3 regions of the Bacillus basilensis genome follow, and region 1 is predicted to be linked to each of the others. Evidence: predicted binding sites of a transcription regulator. Region 1 holds the regulator's gene; each other region holds the start of a gene.
What was found. The regulator LexA, encoded in region 1, represses DNA repair genes until DNA is damaged. The targets are predictions, from matches to a motif close to CGAACATATGTTCG.
Positions count from the first base shown of each region.

Region 2: the regulator LexA is predicted to act here: its motif matches at 2,862-2,875, upstream of recA (recombinase RecA).
Region 3: the regulator LexA is predicted to act here: its motif matches at 3,652-3,665, upstream of ACQVV1_RS08845 (Y-family DNA polymerase).

Region 1 covers NZ_JBNTQO010000003.1:8,115-13,810, forward strand. Annotated here, with positions in the region: gene glnA (type I glutamate--ammonia ligase) at 1-367, shown strand, start outside; gene ACQVV1_RS06620 (PadR family transcriptional regulator) at 691-1,014, shown strand; gene ACQVV1_RS06625 (DUF1700 domain-containing protein) at 1,007-1,549, shown strand; gene ACQVV1_RS06630 (DUF4097 family beta strand repeat-containing protein) at 1,550-2,356, shown strand; gene lexA (transcriptional repressor LexA) at 2,442-3,062, opposite strand; gene ACQVV1_RS06640 (YneB family resolvase-like protein) at 3,204-3,860, shown strand; gene ACQVV1_RS06645 (DUF896 domain-containing protein) at 3,906-4,145, shown strand; gene ACQVV1_RS06650 (bifunctional metallophosphatase/5'-nucleotidase) at 4,186-5,696, opposite strand, start outside.
Region 2 covers NZ_JBNTQO010000002.1:532,033-537,728, reverse strand. Annotated here, with positions in the region: gene rny (ribonuclease Y) at 1-1,277, opposite strand, end outside; gene recA (recombinase RecA) at 1,760-2,791, opposite strand; gene cinA (competence/damage-inducible protein CinA) at 2,935-4,173, opposite strand; gene pgsA (CDP-diacylglycerol--glycerol-3-phosphate 3-phosphatidyltransferase) at 4,194-4,772, opposite strand; gene ACQVV1_RS06200 (helix-turn-helix domain-containing protein) at 4,836-5,696, opposite strand, start outside.
Region 3 covers NZ_JBNTQO010000003.1:445,327-451,022, forward strand. Annotated here, with positions in the region: gene ACQVV1_RS08830 (methyl-accepting chemotaxis protein) at 1-1,475, shown strand, start outside; partial or broken gene ACQVV1_RS08835 (hypothetical protein) at 1,571-1,946, opposite strand; gene ACQVV1_RS08840 (YolD-like family protein) at 1,990-2,331, opposite strand; gene ACQVV1_RS08845 (Y-family DNA polymerase) at 2,328-3,593, opposite strand; gene ACQVV1_RS08850 (hypothetical protein) at 3,936-4,163, shown strand; gene ACQVV1_RS08855 (glycoside hydrolase family 5 protein) at 4,480-5,696, shown strand, end outside.

The sequences.
Region 1 (5,696 bases):
TGCATCTCGTGGTATTAGTACACGCGTAGAAGTACGTAGTGTTGACCCAGCTGCAAACCCATATTTAGTAATGGCTACATTATTAGCAGCAGGTCTTGACGGAATTAAAAACAAATTAACTCCACCAGCTGCAGTAGACCGTAACATCTATGTAATGACAAAAGAAGAGCGTGAAGAAGCAGGTATCGTTGACTTACCAGCAACATTAGCGCAAGCATTAGTTACATTACAATCTAACGAAGTAGTATGTGGTGCACTAGGTGAGCATTTACTTGAGCACTTCATCGAAGCGAAAGAGATTGAGTGGGATATCTTTAGAACGCAAGTTCACCAATGGGAACGCGATCAATATATGTCTCTATACTAAGAGCTAAAAGGCCTTGATACTACGGTATCAGGGCTTTTTTTATTTGTAGAAAACATAGAGGTTAGTGAAATGCCTGAAAAAAGTGCTCGCAAAATGCCTGGAAAAATCAGGGGGATTATTTAAAAAGCGCGCTAGCTATGAATATAAATGTGAAAATTGTAATAGTATGCTGTGCTCAGTGTGTCATGATGCGGATGTATGTAATGCTAAAATTAAGTATTGGAACATACAGTACCTTGCAATAAATAGTACTAAGTGGTATATTATGGATAAGAAAGGTACCGTGTATTGAACAGTACTGAAATGAGAAAGGGGGACTATCCTTGAACGTTCAGTTTAAAAAAGGTGTGTTAGAACTGTGTGTTTTGGCACTTGTGAAACGTAAGGATTGCTACGGTTATGAACTTGTTCAGCAAATCTCAAATGAATTTTTAATATCGGAAGGGTCAGTGTACCCTTTATTACGTCGTTTAACGAAAGAAGGATATTTTCAAACATATTTAAAAGAATCTACGGAGGGGCCGCCTCGTAAATATTATCAACTAACTGAGCAAGGGGAAACGCAACTGAATTTGTTAGTAACAGAGTGGCGTGATTTTGCAAAAGGCGTACAAGAAATTATTGAAGGGGTGGAATGGGATGAGTAAAGAACAGTTTCTTAAAGAATTATCAAGTCATCTTAGAAATTTACCGGACGAAGAGCGGAAAGATATTTTATTTGATTATGAAGAGCATTTTCAGTTTGGGATAGAAGAGGGGAAAACTGAATCGGAAATAATAAAGGGGCTTGGCTCTCCGAAAGTAATTGCAAAAGAATTACTTGCGATGTATCGCTTCGATGAAATGAAAAAAGACCCATCAACTTCAAATGTGACAAGAGCTGTCATGGCAGCGATTGGACTTAGTTTATTTAATTTTATTATTGTGTTAGGCCCGTTAGTTGCAATTATCGCTTTTATATTTTCCTTTTGGGTCGGTGGAATTGCTAGTGTAGTAACACCATTTTCCGTTATTGGAAAAGTATTTATGGGTACTTTTATATGGTTGGATTTATTCGTTAGTATAACGTTTGTTGGCGTAGGTTTGTTGTTATGTATTATCGCTTATTATAGTACGAAGTGGTTTAAAAGGCTATGCGTACGTTATGTAATATGGAACTTCAAAATGATAAAAGGGGAGTAGATGATGAAAAAAATATTGTTAGTAGCAATCGCTTGTATCATTATTGGAGTAATTGGGATTTCACAAACATATAAAAAAGCAGTACAAACTGCAGAAAAAGGAAACAAAGAAGATATAATCAAAAACGAAACACTAAAAAATATAGAAGTTAAATTAGATGCTGGGGATATTGTTGTCCAAAAATCGCCTGACTCTTCTTTTTATGTAAAGCAATCAGGAGATACACGTAAACAAGAGGTTCGTATTGCTGAAGATGGTGACACATTAAAAATCATTGGGGAAAGAGAAAAAGGTGCTTCATTTGATTTTTCCTTTTACGATTTTAGGTTTCAAACGTCTACATTGACTCTCCTTGTGCCTGAACGCTCTTACCGAGATGTAAAAGTAAATTCATCTGCTGGACAAATCGAAATAAGTGATGTGAAAAGTGACCGTGTAAGTGTTGAGACACTTGCTGGTGAAGTGGATTTGAAACGTGTAACGGCTAAGAATGTGGAGGGATCTACAAAAGCTGGTGAGCTGAACTTTAAAAAAGTAATAGGGAAAGTGACTGCAAAAACGACCAGTGGGGAAATAAATATTCTAGATCATGATTCTAAGTATAATCTAGAAGCGAGTTCAACTGCGGGAGATGTAGATATTGTTTTATCGGAAAAACCACAAGATGCGGTAATCACCGGGCAAAGTGCTGCGGGAGATGTAACAATTTTTAATGAAGAAAATAAAAACGTAACAATTGGTAATGGGAGTACAAAGATTAGCGGTAAAACTGCTGCGGGAGATGTGACGATTGAAACGCGTTCATAAGAAATAGAATGTATGAAAATCTATCAAAATACAAAAAGAAGATAATTACCGTATATAAATAAGGTAATTATCTTCTTTTATATTCTTAATGTAAATCACGATATACGCCAATTACTTTACCAATAACTGACACTTGTTTTAAAATGATAGGTTCTAATGAAGAGTTTTCCGGTTGTAGACGGAAATGGTCTTTTTCTTTATAGAAACGTTTAACAGTTGCCTCGTTATCTTCTGTTAAAGCGACTACAATTTCACCATTATATGCAGACTGTTGTTGGCGAACAACAACTAGATCTCCATCGAAAATACCAGCTTCAATCATACTATCTCCAGAAATACGTAACATAAACACTTGATCTGCTCCAGCAACAATGCTAGCTGGAAGTGGGAAGTGATCTTCTACACTTTCAACTGCTGTAATTGGTAATCCAGCAGTAACTTTTCCGATGATTGGAACTTGAATAACAGATTGTGTTTCTGTATCCATTCGGTCATCACCTAAAATTTCGATTGCTCGTGGTTTTGTTGGATCGCGTCGAATGTATCCTTTTTCTTCTAATCTTGATAAATGTCCGTGCACTGTAGAACTAGAAGCGAGGCCGACTGCTTGACCGATTTCACGTACGGAAGGTGGATATCCTTTTTCTTGTACTTTTAGCTTAATAAAGTCGAGAATGTCTTGCTGGCGTTTCGTTAACTTTTCCATGTTTTCTAACACCTCGTTTTCTTTCATTTTTCTTATTAATAAGTATAACATGTGAAAAAACATTCTACAAACATAAGTTCGAACAAAAGGCGAATTTATGTTACACTGAAGGGAAATAATAGTGAGAAAGAGGGGTTCATAATGAATGCAATTATTTATGCACGTGTGAGTACAACAAAAGAAGCGCAAGAAACATCATTATTACGTCAAAAAGATGAATTATTGCATTTAGCGGAGCGCTATCAAATGAATGTTACTAAGGTGATTGAAGAGCAGGCTAGTGGTTATACAATTGAACGTGATGGAATATTAGAAGTGCTAGATACAATTCGAGACGAACAAATTGATGTGCTACTCATACAAGATGAAACGCGCCTTGGTAGGGGAAATGCAAAGATTGCATTAATGCACTGTTTACATAAAGAGGGAATAAAAGTATACACGCATACGCATAATGGAGAATTACAATTGTCGGATTCGGATTCGATGGTATTAGATATTATTGGTATTGTTGAAGAGTATCAAAGAAAGATTCATAATTTGAAAATTAAACGTGGTATGCAACGCGCGGTAGAAAAGGGCTATCGCCCAGAAAATAATTTAAAGAATCGTCATTTAAGCGTAGGACGAGAGAAGAAAGAAGTGCCAATTGAGGAAATTGTGCGTTTGCGCAAGAATGAACTTACTTTCGAAGAAATTGCAGCAACGCTTCGCGGCTTTGGTCATAATGTTTCAAAAGCGACGGTACATCGTAGATATGTAGAGTATACAAAGCAATTGCTTGATAAAGAAGAGTAACTATTGTATGATAATAATCAGTTTTGATTAGAAGGGGGATTCGAGATGCTTAGTCACGAACTCGTTGAACGCATTAACTTCTTAGCGAAAAAAGCAAAAGCTGAAGGTTTAACTGAAGAAGAACAACGTGAGCGTCAATCGCTACGTGAACAATATTTAAAAGGATTTCGTCAAAATATGTTAAACGAACTTAAAGGAATTAAAGTCGTTAACGAACAAGGTACTGATGTTACACCGGCGAAATTAAAAGCTTTAAAAAAGCAAGATAATGCAAAATTAAACTAAAAGATGGGCAAAGCCCATCTTTTTTTATTTATTATATTCGCTAGTTAATAACTTTCCAGTTGTTATTGATTGTTGCTTCTATTTTTTTGTGCTTCAATATATAGTCAGCAATAAGTTCAGACATATCTGTTGGTATGTCTTTTATTACAGGCTTATTTTGAAACATAAAGAAGTTCCCTCCGCCGCTTGCACGATAACTATTCATAACGACGTCATATTCTTCATCCATATTAAGAGGAGTGCCTTTATACTGTAAAGATTCTACTCTCTCGCCAATTGGTTTGGAAATGTTTAATACGTACGAAATTCCTTCCCACATATCGTAATTATAGTGTTGCGGTTTTGGTTCTATGTAGCTAGGGTTTACGATGATGGTTCCATCTGCTTTTAATATGAAATAAGAAGCAGAGAGTTCGAGAGCATCTTTTATATCCGCTCCAGTTATTCTAAGTACTTTTAATGTATTTGGATAAATATAATTAGAAACGATGTCACGCATTGTTACACGATTAGGGAAACCTGGAGATGTATTATGGAATAAGCTTGTACAAGAAATGGAAACATTAGCTATATCCATCTGTATTTTATTTATGAATTCAATAAAAGGATGGTCTTGCAAACGAGTTTGCATAGCATCTGAAATTCGCATGTCCCCATAGATTAGTCCAATAGGTTGATCGAGCCAATTTTGTGTTTTTTCTTCATAATCGGTAACCAAGGAAAGAATATCCTGGTCCGTCGCAATTCCTCGCACGGGCAATAATTGTGAACAACTCTCTTTTTTTACCCATTTTTGTTTTGTTTTTTCTAATGTTATTGTTACTTTTCCAATGAAGTGTCCATTGCATCCGGTTTGTAAAACTGTTACACCATTTATTGCGGCTTGAGCAATTTCACGGTGTTGGTGGCCTGTTAGTAAAATATCTATGCCTTCAATTTCATGGCACATTGCATATCCTTGGTTTTCACCTGTTAAAACTTCAGTCGGTACCCCGGTTTGTAAATCGCGTTCAAATCCCCCATGATACGCTACGACTAGTAAATCTGGTTTCTCATGTTCGCGAATGTAAGAAACCCAATTTTTTGTAGTTTCTAATGCATCTTCAAATTGTAAGTCTTTAATGTGATGGGGTTGTTCCCAATTGGGAATGTAATGCGTTGTCACCCCTAAAATAGCAATTTTTATATTTGATTCAATGTGTTTTATTATATATGGTTTCCCGAAATAAGGTTCTTTACTGTTTTTGTTTAAAATATTTGCTGATAGATACGGGAAGTTTGCAGTAGAAATAGCATTGTTTAATACATCCATTCCATAATTAAATTCATGATTCCCGATAACTGCAGCATCATAACGTAAATAGTTCGCTAATAAAGACATTGGATTTTCCTTATCTTTTTCGTATGTAGCGTAATGGTAAGTAAATGGTGTTCCTTGTATGAAGTCACCGTTATCAATTAAAAGAACGTTTGTATTTTCGGAACGTTCTTTTTTTATAAGAGTAGAAACTTTAGCTAAACCAATTTCCGATTGAGAATTATCTTGGTAGT
Region 2 (5,696 bases), on a different contig from region 1:
AATGCATCTGCTGCTGCAACTAAAACTGCAATGATAGAAGTTGGTTCTGTGTCCCCATGGTGAGATGCAATACTATTTATAACTACAGGATGCTCTTTATATTTCGTTGCGAGTTCAACACCAATTTCAACGTGGCTACCTTCTACTTCATGGTCAATCGCTTTACCGATATCATGTAATAGACCAGCACGTCTTGCTAGTTTTTCATCCTCACCAAGCTCTGCTGCCATAAGTCCAGTTAAATATGCAACTTCCATAGAATGTTTTAAGACGTTTTGTCCGTAACTTGTACGGTATTTTAAACGACCTAAAATCTTAATTAAATCTGGATGTAATCCGTGAACACCCACTTCAAACGTTGTTTGCTCTCCGACTTCACGAATATACTCGTCCACTTCACGTCTTGATTTTTCGACCATCTCTTCAATACGCGCTGGGTGAATACGTCCGTCCTGTACTAGTTTATCAAGAGCGATACGAGCTGTTTCACGACGAATTGGGTCGAATCCAGAAAGGATAACCGCTTCTGGTGTATCATCGATAATTAGGTCAATACCTGTTAACGTTTCTAACGTACGAATATTTCGACCTTCACGTCCGATAATACGTCCCTTCATTTCGTCATTTGGAAGATTTACAACCGAAACGGTTGTTTCAGCAACATGATCAGCTGCACATCTTTGCATTGCAAGAGATAAAATCTCTTTTGCTTTCTTATCCGCTTCTTCTTTCGCACGAACTTCACTTTCTTTTACCATTACGGCAATTTCATGAGAAACTTCACTTTCTACTTTACCAAGAATAATTGCTTTCGCTTGTTCGCGTGTCAGATTGGAAATGCGCTCTAATTCTGTTTGTTGCTTTTGAACTAACTCTCCCACTTTGCTTTCCAACTCTTCAATCTGTTGTTGTCTCGCTACAAGAGAATCCTCTTTCTTTTCTAACTGTTGCTCGCGTTTATCGAGCGTTTCGTCTTTACGATCAAGGTTCTCTTCTTTTTGCATTAAACGATTTTCTTGTTTTTGTAATTCGCTTCTACGGTCACGAATTTCTAATTCAGCTTCTGTACGAAGTGTATGAATTTCATCCTTTGCTTCTAAAAGCGCTTCTTTCTTAAGTGCTTCAGCCTCACGATTCGCTTCGTCTAGAATACGTTTCGCTTCATTAGATGCACCATTAATCTTCGCTTCAGCAATAGACTTTCGAACAAAAAAGCCAACAACTGCACCGACTGTTGCAAGCAAAATGGAGATGAGTATCCAAACTGTACTACTCATGATTTCACCTCCCCTTGCTATGAATGAAAAAAGACTGTCGGCATGTACATTGAATACCAACATACAGCAAAGACCGTCGTCCCGCTTTTTTAAGGGACTTTCTTCATTTCACAATTAAAATGTCATATTATTATTTCGGCAAGATTTAAGTCTTACTCCGAATATTACTTCTCTTCTTGAGAAGAGTATTTCGTATATAAGAAAAAATATACATTCTCATTGTATCTATCGCAATTTTCATTGTCAAGCGTTGTCTACTTTTACTTTCTTTACCTTCAGCCCTGAATGTTGTCTGAATTTGAAAAATAGATAGCATATTATCCTGGAAAACCTTAGTAAATACCATTTCATTTACTTAAAACATATAAATATTCCTCTTTACACATCCCATTTGAGTCAAAAAAATATTTTTATCACTGCGATATATTCCACTTTAATAGAAGATAAAAAAATAAAAGACACGGTCCCGTGTCTTTTATTTTTTAATCTTGAAGAGTTGAATCTTCCGTGTCTTCCACACCAGAATCTTCACCAATTCCGTGATGATCACGAACAAAGAAGGCAATTTCCTCTCTTAAATCCGTATTCTCTTTTAAGAATTGCTTCGAATTCTCACGACCTTGTCCTAAACGCTCTTCATTATAAGAATACCAAGCACCACTCTTTTGAACGATATCAAGTTCAGAAGCCATATCTAAGATTTCACCTTCTCTTGAAATACCTTCTCCGTACATAATATCAACTTCAGCAACACGGAATGGTGGTGCTACTTTATTCTTAACTACTTTTACTTTCGTTTTATTACCAACGATGTCGTTACCTTGCTTTAATTGCTCCGCACGACGTACTTCAAGACGAACTGTTGAATAGAATTTCAACGCACGACCACCTGGAGTTGTTTCTGGGTTCCCGAACATAACCCCAACTTTTTCACGAATTTGGTTAATAAAGATTGCGATTGTTTTTGATTTATTGATTGCACCTGAAAGTTTACGAAGTGCCTGTGACATTAAACGAGCTTGTAAACCTACGTGAGAGTCACCCATGTCCCCTTCAATCTCAGCTTTCGGTACAAGAGCTGCTACAGAGTCAATTACAATAATGTCAACCGCGCCACTTCGTACAAGTGCTTCTGCGATTTCTAGTCCTTGCTCCCCTGTATCAGGTTGTGATAATAGTAATTCATCTATGTTAACGCCTAATTTTTGTGCATATACAGGATCCATCGCATGCTCCGCATCAATAAACGCTGCTTGTCCACCTTGACGCTGTACTTCAGCGATTGCGTGTAATGAAACTGTTGTTTTACCCGAACTTTCAGGTCCGTAAATTTCAATAATACGGCCACGCGGGTATCCGCCTACCCCTAGTGCCACATCAAGTGCTAAAGAACCACTTGAAATTGTAGAAATTCTACGCTCCGCTTGTTCTCCTAATTTCATAATTGAACCTTTACCGAATTGCTTCTCTATTTGTTTTAACGCCATATCTAATGCCGCTTGACGATCACTCATTCAAAATTCCTCCTTAACTGAATTGCTAATCTTATTATACCTATTTTCAATTCAATTTGCCAACAAAAATCGAACATTTATTCGATTTTTTTATTTTCCATTTAATAAAACTCCATTTTTGCATTAAAAAAGCTAGAAGAGACTCACATCTCTTCTAGCTTTTTATACAAATGATAAAATCCATATTTCGCCGAACGTTCCCTAATTTGTTGACGACTTCCACTTAAATGGAGAGGAAAGACTATAGTTGGTTCATCCTTAATCGCCAATCCAATGAATACCGTTCCCGGCTCTTTCTGTTCTGAAGCATCCGGTCCTGCTACCCCAGTGAAACTAATTCCGATATCCGCTTTTAATATACCTTTAACATTTTCAGCGAGATAACAAGCACATTCTTTACTAACTGCACCATCAGTAGACAACACTCCCCCAGGTACATGTAGAACATGTTGCTTCACATCATTATGATAACAAATGACACCGCCTTTAAATACTGAAGACACACCAGCACTTTCTGTCACTTGATTGCCGAAGAGACCACCTGTTAAACTTTCTGCACACGCTAAAGTTAATCCTTTTTTCTTCAATAACTCTATCGCTTTATAGTGCAGAAACTCTTGGTCATATCCGTAGAAAAATTCTCCTACTCTTTCTAAAATCAAATCTTCCATATGCTGGATGAGTTTCGCTGCTTCATCAGCATTTTGATGTTTGGCAGTTAAACGTAGTGTCACTTCTCCATCATTCGCAAGGGGGGCGATTGTCGGGTTCGTTTGTCTATCAATTAAATCTTGAACTTTCACTTCTAATTGAGATTCCCCAATTCCGAAAAAACGAAGCACACGAGAATAAATGTTTTCTCCTGTTGTAAAGTTACGTAAAAAAGGCTCTACATAACTTACATACATCGGCTTCATCTCTTTTGGTGGTCCTGGTAATAAAATATAAACTTTTCCGTTCTTATTTAACCCCATACCAGGTGCCATACCGTGATCATTCGCAAATACAGTTGCTCCATCTAAAACGAGCGCCTGCTTTTTATTATTCTCCGTGAATTCGCGGCCTGTACGCTTAAAGTAATCGCTTATTGAGGCTAATGCTTTTTCATCATACACAAGCTCTCCACCCAAACAAGAAGATATCGTTTCTTTCGTCAGATCATCTTTTGTCGGACCTAATCCACCTGTGAAAATAAGCATGTCAGCACGTTCTTCCGCAACTTCAATCGCCTGCTGTAATCGTTTGTTATTATCTCCAACTACAGTATGGTAGTACACATTAATTCCAATTGAAGCTAACTTCTCAGATAAAAACTGGGCATTTGTATTTGCAATTTGTCCAAGTAATAATTCAGTTCCAACCGCAATAATTTCAGCATTCATCCCAATTCCCCCATAAACTTCTATTTTGAGTTTACAAAAGCTTCTCTATTTTTCCAGAAATAATCCCATCCTGAAATAACAGTAAAAATTAATGCAATCCATATAAAGATATCAGCTACCGGAATATGGATTAAATTTAAAGGTACATCGTGTAATAAGTATGCTGCGATCGCAATAATTTGTGTCCATGTCTTAATTTTCCCTAGCTGATTTGCCGCAACTACTTCTCCTGTCCCAGCAAGTACAAGGCGTAAACCAGTTACCGCAAACTCACGGCTTATAATTACAATAACAATCCAAGCAGGTACGTATTGCATCTCAACTAATGTAATAAGTGCTGCTGAAACAAGTAATTTATCAGCTAACGGGTCAAGAAACTTCCCTAAATTCGTTACAAGATTATACTTTCTTGCGTAATGTCCATCAATCCAATCTGTAGCCGAAGCAATAATAAAGATAAGTGCTCCTACTAAATGTTGAATTGGTAAATCAACATCACCAATTGTGTATGAACCCCAATCAAAGGGTGCTAACATAATTACCATAAAAATTGGAATTAAGCAGATTCTAGATATTGTAATTTTATTTGGTAAATTCACAGCTATTCCTCCATCATATCAAAAACATTTGTTCATTGAAAAAAGTCATCGAAGCGATGACTGTTATTGTGCTGGTTGCTCTATCCCTTGGTTTTTTATCACCAATCTTTGGTGAAGTTCTTTTTCTGTATCCAATGGGTAAGCGACCACTTGGCCATTCAGTTTAACTTCAACATTCGTTGCATTTCCAATATTAAGTCGCACTTCTTTTATTGTTGATACATCATGTTTTTCTACTTGACCCTCTTGTACTGTAGTGTTTAGAATTACATTCCCAGCATCATCTTTAACATCTACATAACTCGCACCTTTACTCGATATTTCCAGTTCTAATGTTTTATTATTATGAATTTCCAAAGTAGATACTATACCAGTTGTTCCAACTACTTTCACCTCTTGTTGTCCAGTTGGTTGTGCGGGTTGTTCTTCTTTCTTTGGCTCTTCTTTCTTTGGTTCCTCTTTTTTCGGTTCTTCCGCTTTCACTTCTTCTTTCTTCGTGTCTAACGGAGAGTTTTCCGCTTTTTTAACTTCAATTTTTTCACTTTGAGCATTCGGAACTTTCTCATCATCTTTTCCAGTTAACGCTTGAAACACAAACCAAATTACCACTCCAACTGCGATTACTAACAGCGCAACTAAGATTTTCGGCATATGATCTGCAATTGGCCAAGATGAAGATTTTTGCATTGTTTCTTGTGTTTTTTGTCCAGTTGATACTTGTGGAACGTCGCGTTTTTCAGATTGTGGTATCGTACTCTGATACTCTACAAGCAGTTCCTCTCCACTTAATCCAACCGCATCTGCGTATTGTTTAATGAATGCACGCGCATAAAAAGCTCCTGGCAATACATCATAATTGCCTTCCTCAATCGCTACTAAATGGCGCTTTTGAATTTTTGTAATCTCATGCAGCTGATCAATAGA
Region 3 (5,696 bases), 440 kb from region 1:
AGCAAAATGCTGATAAAAGTGGTGTCATTGGTGTGGACTTAAATATTGATGATATCGTAAAAACTTCTAAAATGATAAAAATAGGAAAACAAGGCTTTGTATCTATAGTAAGTCAAGATAAGACTATAGTTGTTCATCCTACACGTAAGCCAGGTGAGAAATTAGAGAAATCATTAGCAGATGATCTATATAAGAAAGAAGATGGAGTAATTACTTATAGCCTTAATGGAGAGGATCGAAACATAAGCTTTAAGACAAACAAAAAAACAGGTTGGAAAATAGCTGGTATAATGCCTACGAAAGAAATTGAAGAGGCTACCAATCCTATTTTTTATAAAACTCTCAATATAATAGGGGCTTCATTATTGTTAGGTGGAATTGTAATTTTCTTCATTCTTAAATCTATTATTAATCCACTAAAACGATTAGTTATTTCAGCTCAAAGAATTAGTCAGGGAGATTTAACTGAGAAAATAGATATTCGTTCAAAGGATGAACTTGGTCAGTTAGGTGGTAGTTTCAACACAATGGCAAAATCGTTACGTAATATAATTTCTCAAATTAACACATCTGCAGGACATGTGGCTGCTTCGTCTGAGGAACTAACTGCTAGCGTAGAGCAAGCAAGTGTTGCGACAGAACAAATTACAAAAGAAATGGAAGAAATATCGAATAGTGCAGAAGTTCAAAATAATGAAGTTGCATCTGGAGCGAAATTAATTGGTGAGGTAACACGAAATATTCAATGCGTAGCTGATAATGCTTCTGAAGTATCGGCTTCATCCTTATACACAAAACAAAAAGCCAATGAGGGTGAACAATTAGTAGAACAAACTGTAACGCAAATGCAGTCAATCCATCATTCTGTTTCTCAATCTGATAATGTAATTAAATTATTAGATAAGAAATCGCAGCAAATCGGAAGTATATTAGAAGTAATTCAAAATATTGCAGCACAAACAAATTTATTAGCATTGAATGCAGCGATTGAAGCGGCAAGGGCAGGAGAACAGGGTCGTGGCTTTGCAATTGTTGCCGATGAGGTCAGGAAGTTAGCGGAGCAATCATCCGAATCTTCAATGGAAATTGGAAGTTTAATTAATGAAATACAAGCAGATGTACATGAGACTGTAAAAGCTATGAATGAAGTAGGAGTTGAAGTGCAGTCAGGGATTCAGGTTGCGAATGATACAAAACAAAGTTTTTATGAAATCTCAAAATCTGCAAATGATATCGTGTCAAAAGTACATGGTATGGTGGAATTATCAAATAAAATGACAAGTGATGTAATGGAAGTCGATACATCAATTAATCAAATATCTATGGCTGTGAAAGAGAATTCTTCAAGTATGCAAACGATAGCCGGTTCATCTGAGGAGCAACATGCTTCTATGGAAGAGATAAATTCTTCAGCAATACAATTAGCACAGATGGCCGAAGAACTTCAAGAATTAATTGGTGGATTTAAGATATAAGTTCAAATTCTAGGATAGAATCCTAGATAGTATGTTTAAGGATAGAAGTTAAAAATCTTATAACGATAAAAGGAGCAATTTAATTTGCTCCTTTTTCATGTGAATTCTACATGAAATTTAGTATCAATGATTCCAAAAGCGACTTTACATGGGAACGGATTTCTCCCTGTTGAAGCAGCACACATACATGAAAGTACCCAGTATTCCAATTCTAAAGGTAAGCGGAATGCTTGGATACTACCATCATTGTTTTTTACTGTTACGATCGGTGTATTTACCCTAGTTGTAGCGAAACCATCTGTCGTTATCATCGCTACTGCATCATTATTATGAAAACCAGCGCTTAAAACCTCGTAAGTTATTCCATTTTTCTCATTGATAATCATAGGTATATTTTAAATAGGGATAGTTATTTATATCATTATGAGTAATTCTTCTCGCTGTATTCTTTCTTATCTGATTCCCTTGCATTTTATATTCTCCTTTATAATACTCCAAAGATAATCACCTAAATCTATTTTACGTCTATTATATTCGGAAATTGTATTGTCATCTTATTATAGAAAGCATCATTACATATGATAGATCTATGTAATGAATCTATATCGATAACGGTCATATAGTTGGTGAGTAAATAACCATCTTCATAATATGTAATTAATATCTCTTCTTCAGATAGCAACGAACATAGTAACATGTTCTCAATCAGTTCTTTCTCTTCAGAGGTTAAAGTGGGACGCGATACTTTAGATTTCTCTTTGATCATTTCACGTATTCCGACGAATTGTTCTGGCATTGCTGCAAACGGCGTCCATTTGACCATTCCTCTGCCTTTTGGCATATTAGCGTTGTTCATGCTTTGTGTCCCCCTAGCAGTGTGTTTCTGTATCTTGCTGTTGCATTATTTGTATAGGAAATTCCTCTTAATATGCTGTTTTTTCCAAACTTTGTGCGTATTTCATCCATTACTTTCGTTAGCTTTATTTCTTTTTCTCGTTGTATGATGTTATCAAAAAAGGAAATTTGTTCTTCTCCTTCACCAATTAGTTTTGTTAGAGAAATAGTAATACTTCTAATTGGTTCTCCAGTATATTGTTGATGTAGAAAATATAGACAAACTTGATAAATGTCCATGGTTAAGTTGGTGGGACGGCTTAAGGTATGTGTTTTGCTAAAGCCACCCGAATAACTTTTACTATATCCAATTGAAAATTGAACGGTTTGAGCAAGTTTGTTTTGTTGTCTTAATCGATAGCAAACTTCTTCGGTATGTTCCAGTAGGATAATCGGAAATTCTTCTATTGTATAATCACGCATTAAAATTTGGCTTTTTCCTATAGAAGTTGTAACCGGAACATATTTCTCTGAAATTCGACTAAAATCAATCCCATTACTATGTAAGTGTAATTCTTCGCCAATCACGCCGAAGCTTTGTTTTAAATATTTAAGAGGATAATTAGCTAAATCACCAATTGAATGTATTCCTTTTTGATTTAATTTTGTTTCTGTTTTATGCGAAATTCCCCAAAACTTACTAAGCGGTCGTATGCTCCATAATTTTGTAGGTATATCTTCGTATGTCCAATAAGCGACTCCGTCTTTATTTTTCTTTGCTTCAATATCTAAAGCTACCTTACTCATCAATAGGTTAGGTGCAATCCCGATTGTGCATTCAATTCGTGTGTGTTCATATATTTCACGTTTAAACTGTAATGCAAATTCATTTGGATTCCGAGCAAATAGATGGATGCTATCGGTAATATCCATAAAAAATTCATCGATGCTGTATTGATGAAAGTCTTCAATAGGAACATATTGTAGAGCTAACTTCGTTATGTAATTGGAGCACTTAATATAGGTTCTCATAATTGGATTCACAATAAGAATATCTTTTTGCCGAGGAATCTCGTATAGCCTTGCCAACTTCTTTACTCCCATTGCTTTTAAAGGTGGAGTTGCGGCTAAAACAATGGACCCATTCCTATTCACATCACCGACTACAGCTAATTTTGTATGAAGTGGGTCTAATCCCATTTTGATACAACTAACAGAAGCATAAAAGCTACGAAGATCAACACATAAAATGATTCTATTCGGTAAAATTGAATAGTCATACACTATAACTCCTCCTAATAATAACGAGAACGTTTGTTCCTATTCTTGTTCCTATTATACACGAACTTATGTTCTTTTATGAAGTGGTTTCTGAAAAAATATTTAATTATATGTAGTAGAAATAAGTAGAACGACAGAGAGAAGTAACGGCCAAATGTTATTGAAATTTCTAGGATATAAGCTGTATCATTTATATTGGTTAGTACAGGAAGAAAATGATGGGAGGATGTAAGGTATATTATCCTTTCAAAAAGTGATAGTAATTTATCGTAAAAAGAAGTTTCTATTACGAGATTATGTGAAAATATAATTTCAAATAATAGATTTAAGGAGGATGTTTCATAAATGGAGCAGGTTATACAAGAGTTTTTTTCTCCAAGTAAAAACTATAAGGTTCAAATCATTAAAAGAAAAGATGGGCTATACACAACAGAAGCTTATAGATGGATGGAGGATTGTGGATCTGAATTTTGGAGTTATATATCACAAGGATTGACTTTGATAGATAGTGAGGAACATGCGCGTAAAATTGCTATGGAGCAACTAAAGGAATGTTCAAGAGATGAGTTTTAAAATACCCTATTTTATCTGTAAAATTATGAGGGAGTATGTGTGATATTTTATGAAAATATAGAAGTGAATTTTATTTAATCTTATTTATTTTATAAGAATTGTAAGGTATACTAAAAGTAGGTGCAAAAATGCACTATTTGAAAAAGAGTGCAAGTCAAAAAGGAATCCATAAAGGATTCCTTTTTTGTTTTTTAGAAAATGAAGCAACTTCCTAATTATTTCTTTTTTATTTATGAGTGAATGACCTTCCGTTTTAAAAACATAAAAGGTATTTTTGGGAAATTGCCATATTCCTGTAACAAAACAAAGGTATGTTATGTGTGTAAAATATAAAGAGAAAGTAGGAAAAGTTGTGAAAAAAATTTTGCCAATTGTTGCGTTATTGGGCATGATGAATTTTGGAGTACAGGAAATGAATGTAAGAGCTGATACCTATTACAAGAGCGATTCAAAAATTAGTTTTTGGGATTCAAAAAGGAAGGGCACTAATTTCATGAATAGTACGTCATTACCTGAGAACTATAAAAGTGCAAAAGAAGCTAATATTGAATATGTTCGTTTAGCACCTGATAAATGGACAAAGGATAAAGATTTTTTATTTGAAGATAAACCAGATACCTCTGGAAAGGATTTTCTGATAGGTAATGCAGATAACTATCAGGGATTAGTAAAAGAGGATTTAGAAAAATTAAAAGCAGATTTAGATGCCGCACAATCGCAGGGAATGAAAGTTGTTCTTACAATGTTATCCTTGCCTGGTGATCGATGGCGCCAATTTAATAATAACAAGAATGACGACAGAATATGGGAAGAAGAGAAGTATCAAGAACAAGCAAGTCAATTTTGGAAAGACCTTGCTTTGGAACTAAAAGATCACCCCGCAGTGGTTGGTTATAATATTATAAATGAACCGCATCCAGAAACAGCTAAAAATAATAGATATAATGATTTTTGGACGGAAGATTACGAGAAATGGTATAAAAAAGTGAAAGGAACAACAGCGGATTTAAACAGATTCTATGAAAAGGTGATTAACTCTATTCGTGAAGTGGACAAAGAAACACCGGTTATTTTAGATTCAGGTTTATATGCTACTCCATGGGCTTTTAAATATTTAAACCCAGTAGAGGATAAAAAAACACTATACGCATTTCATATGTATGAACCATATGAATTAACGAGTCAAGGTGAAAAACAAAACAAGGAATATCAATATCCAGGACTAGTAAACGTAGGGGATTTAGAGAAACCTGTAATGTGGAATAAACAGGGATTAGAGAAATTTTTAAAGCCGATTCAACAATGGTCTAAGAAAAATCATGTACCATCTAATCGAATTATTGCAGAGGAATTTGGAATTAACCGTACTGTTCCAGGAGCTACCCAATACATGCAAGATCTCATTTCTATCTTCAATCAAAAAGGTTGGCATAAATCATTCTATGCATTTCGTGAAGATACATGGACAGGAATGAATTATGAATTAGGAACAGGAAAAATAAAATGGGACGAAGAGGGTAAACCGATACGCCA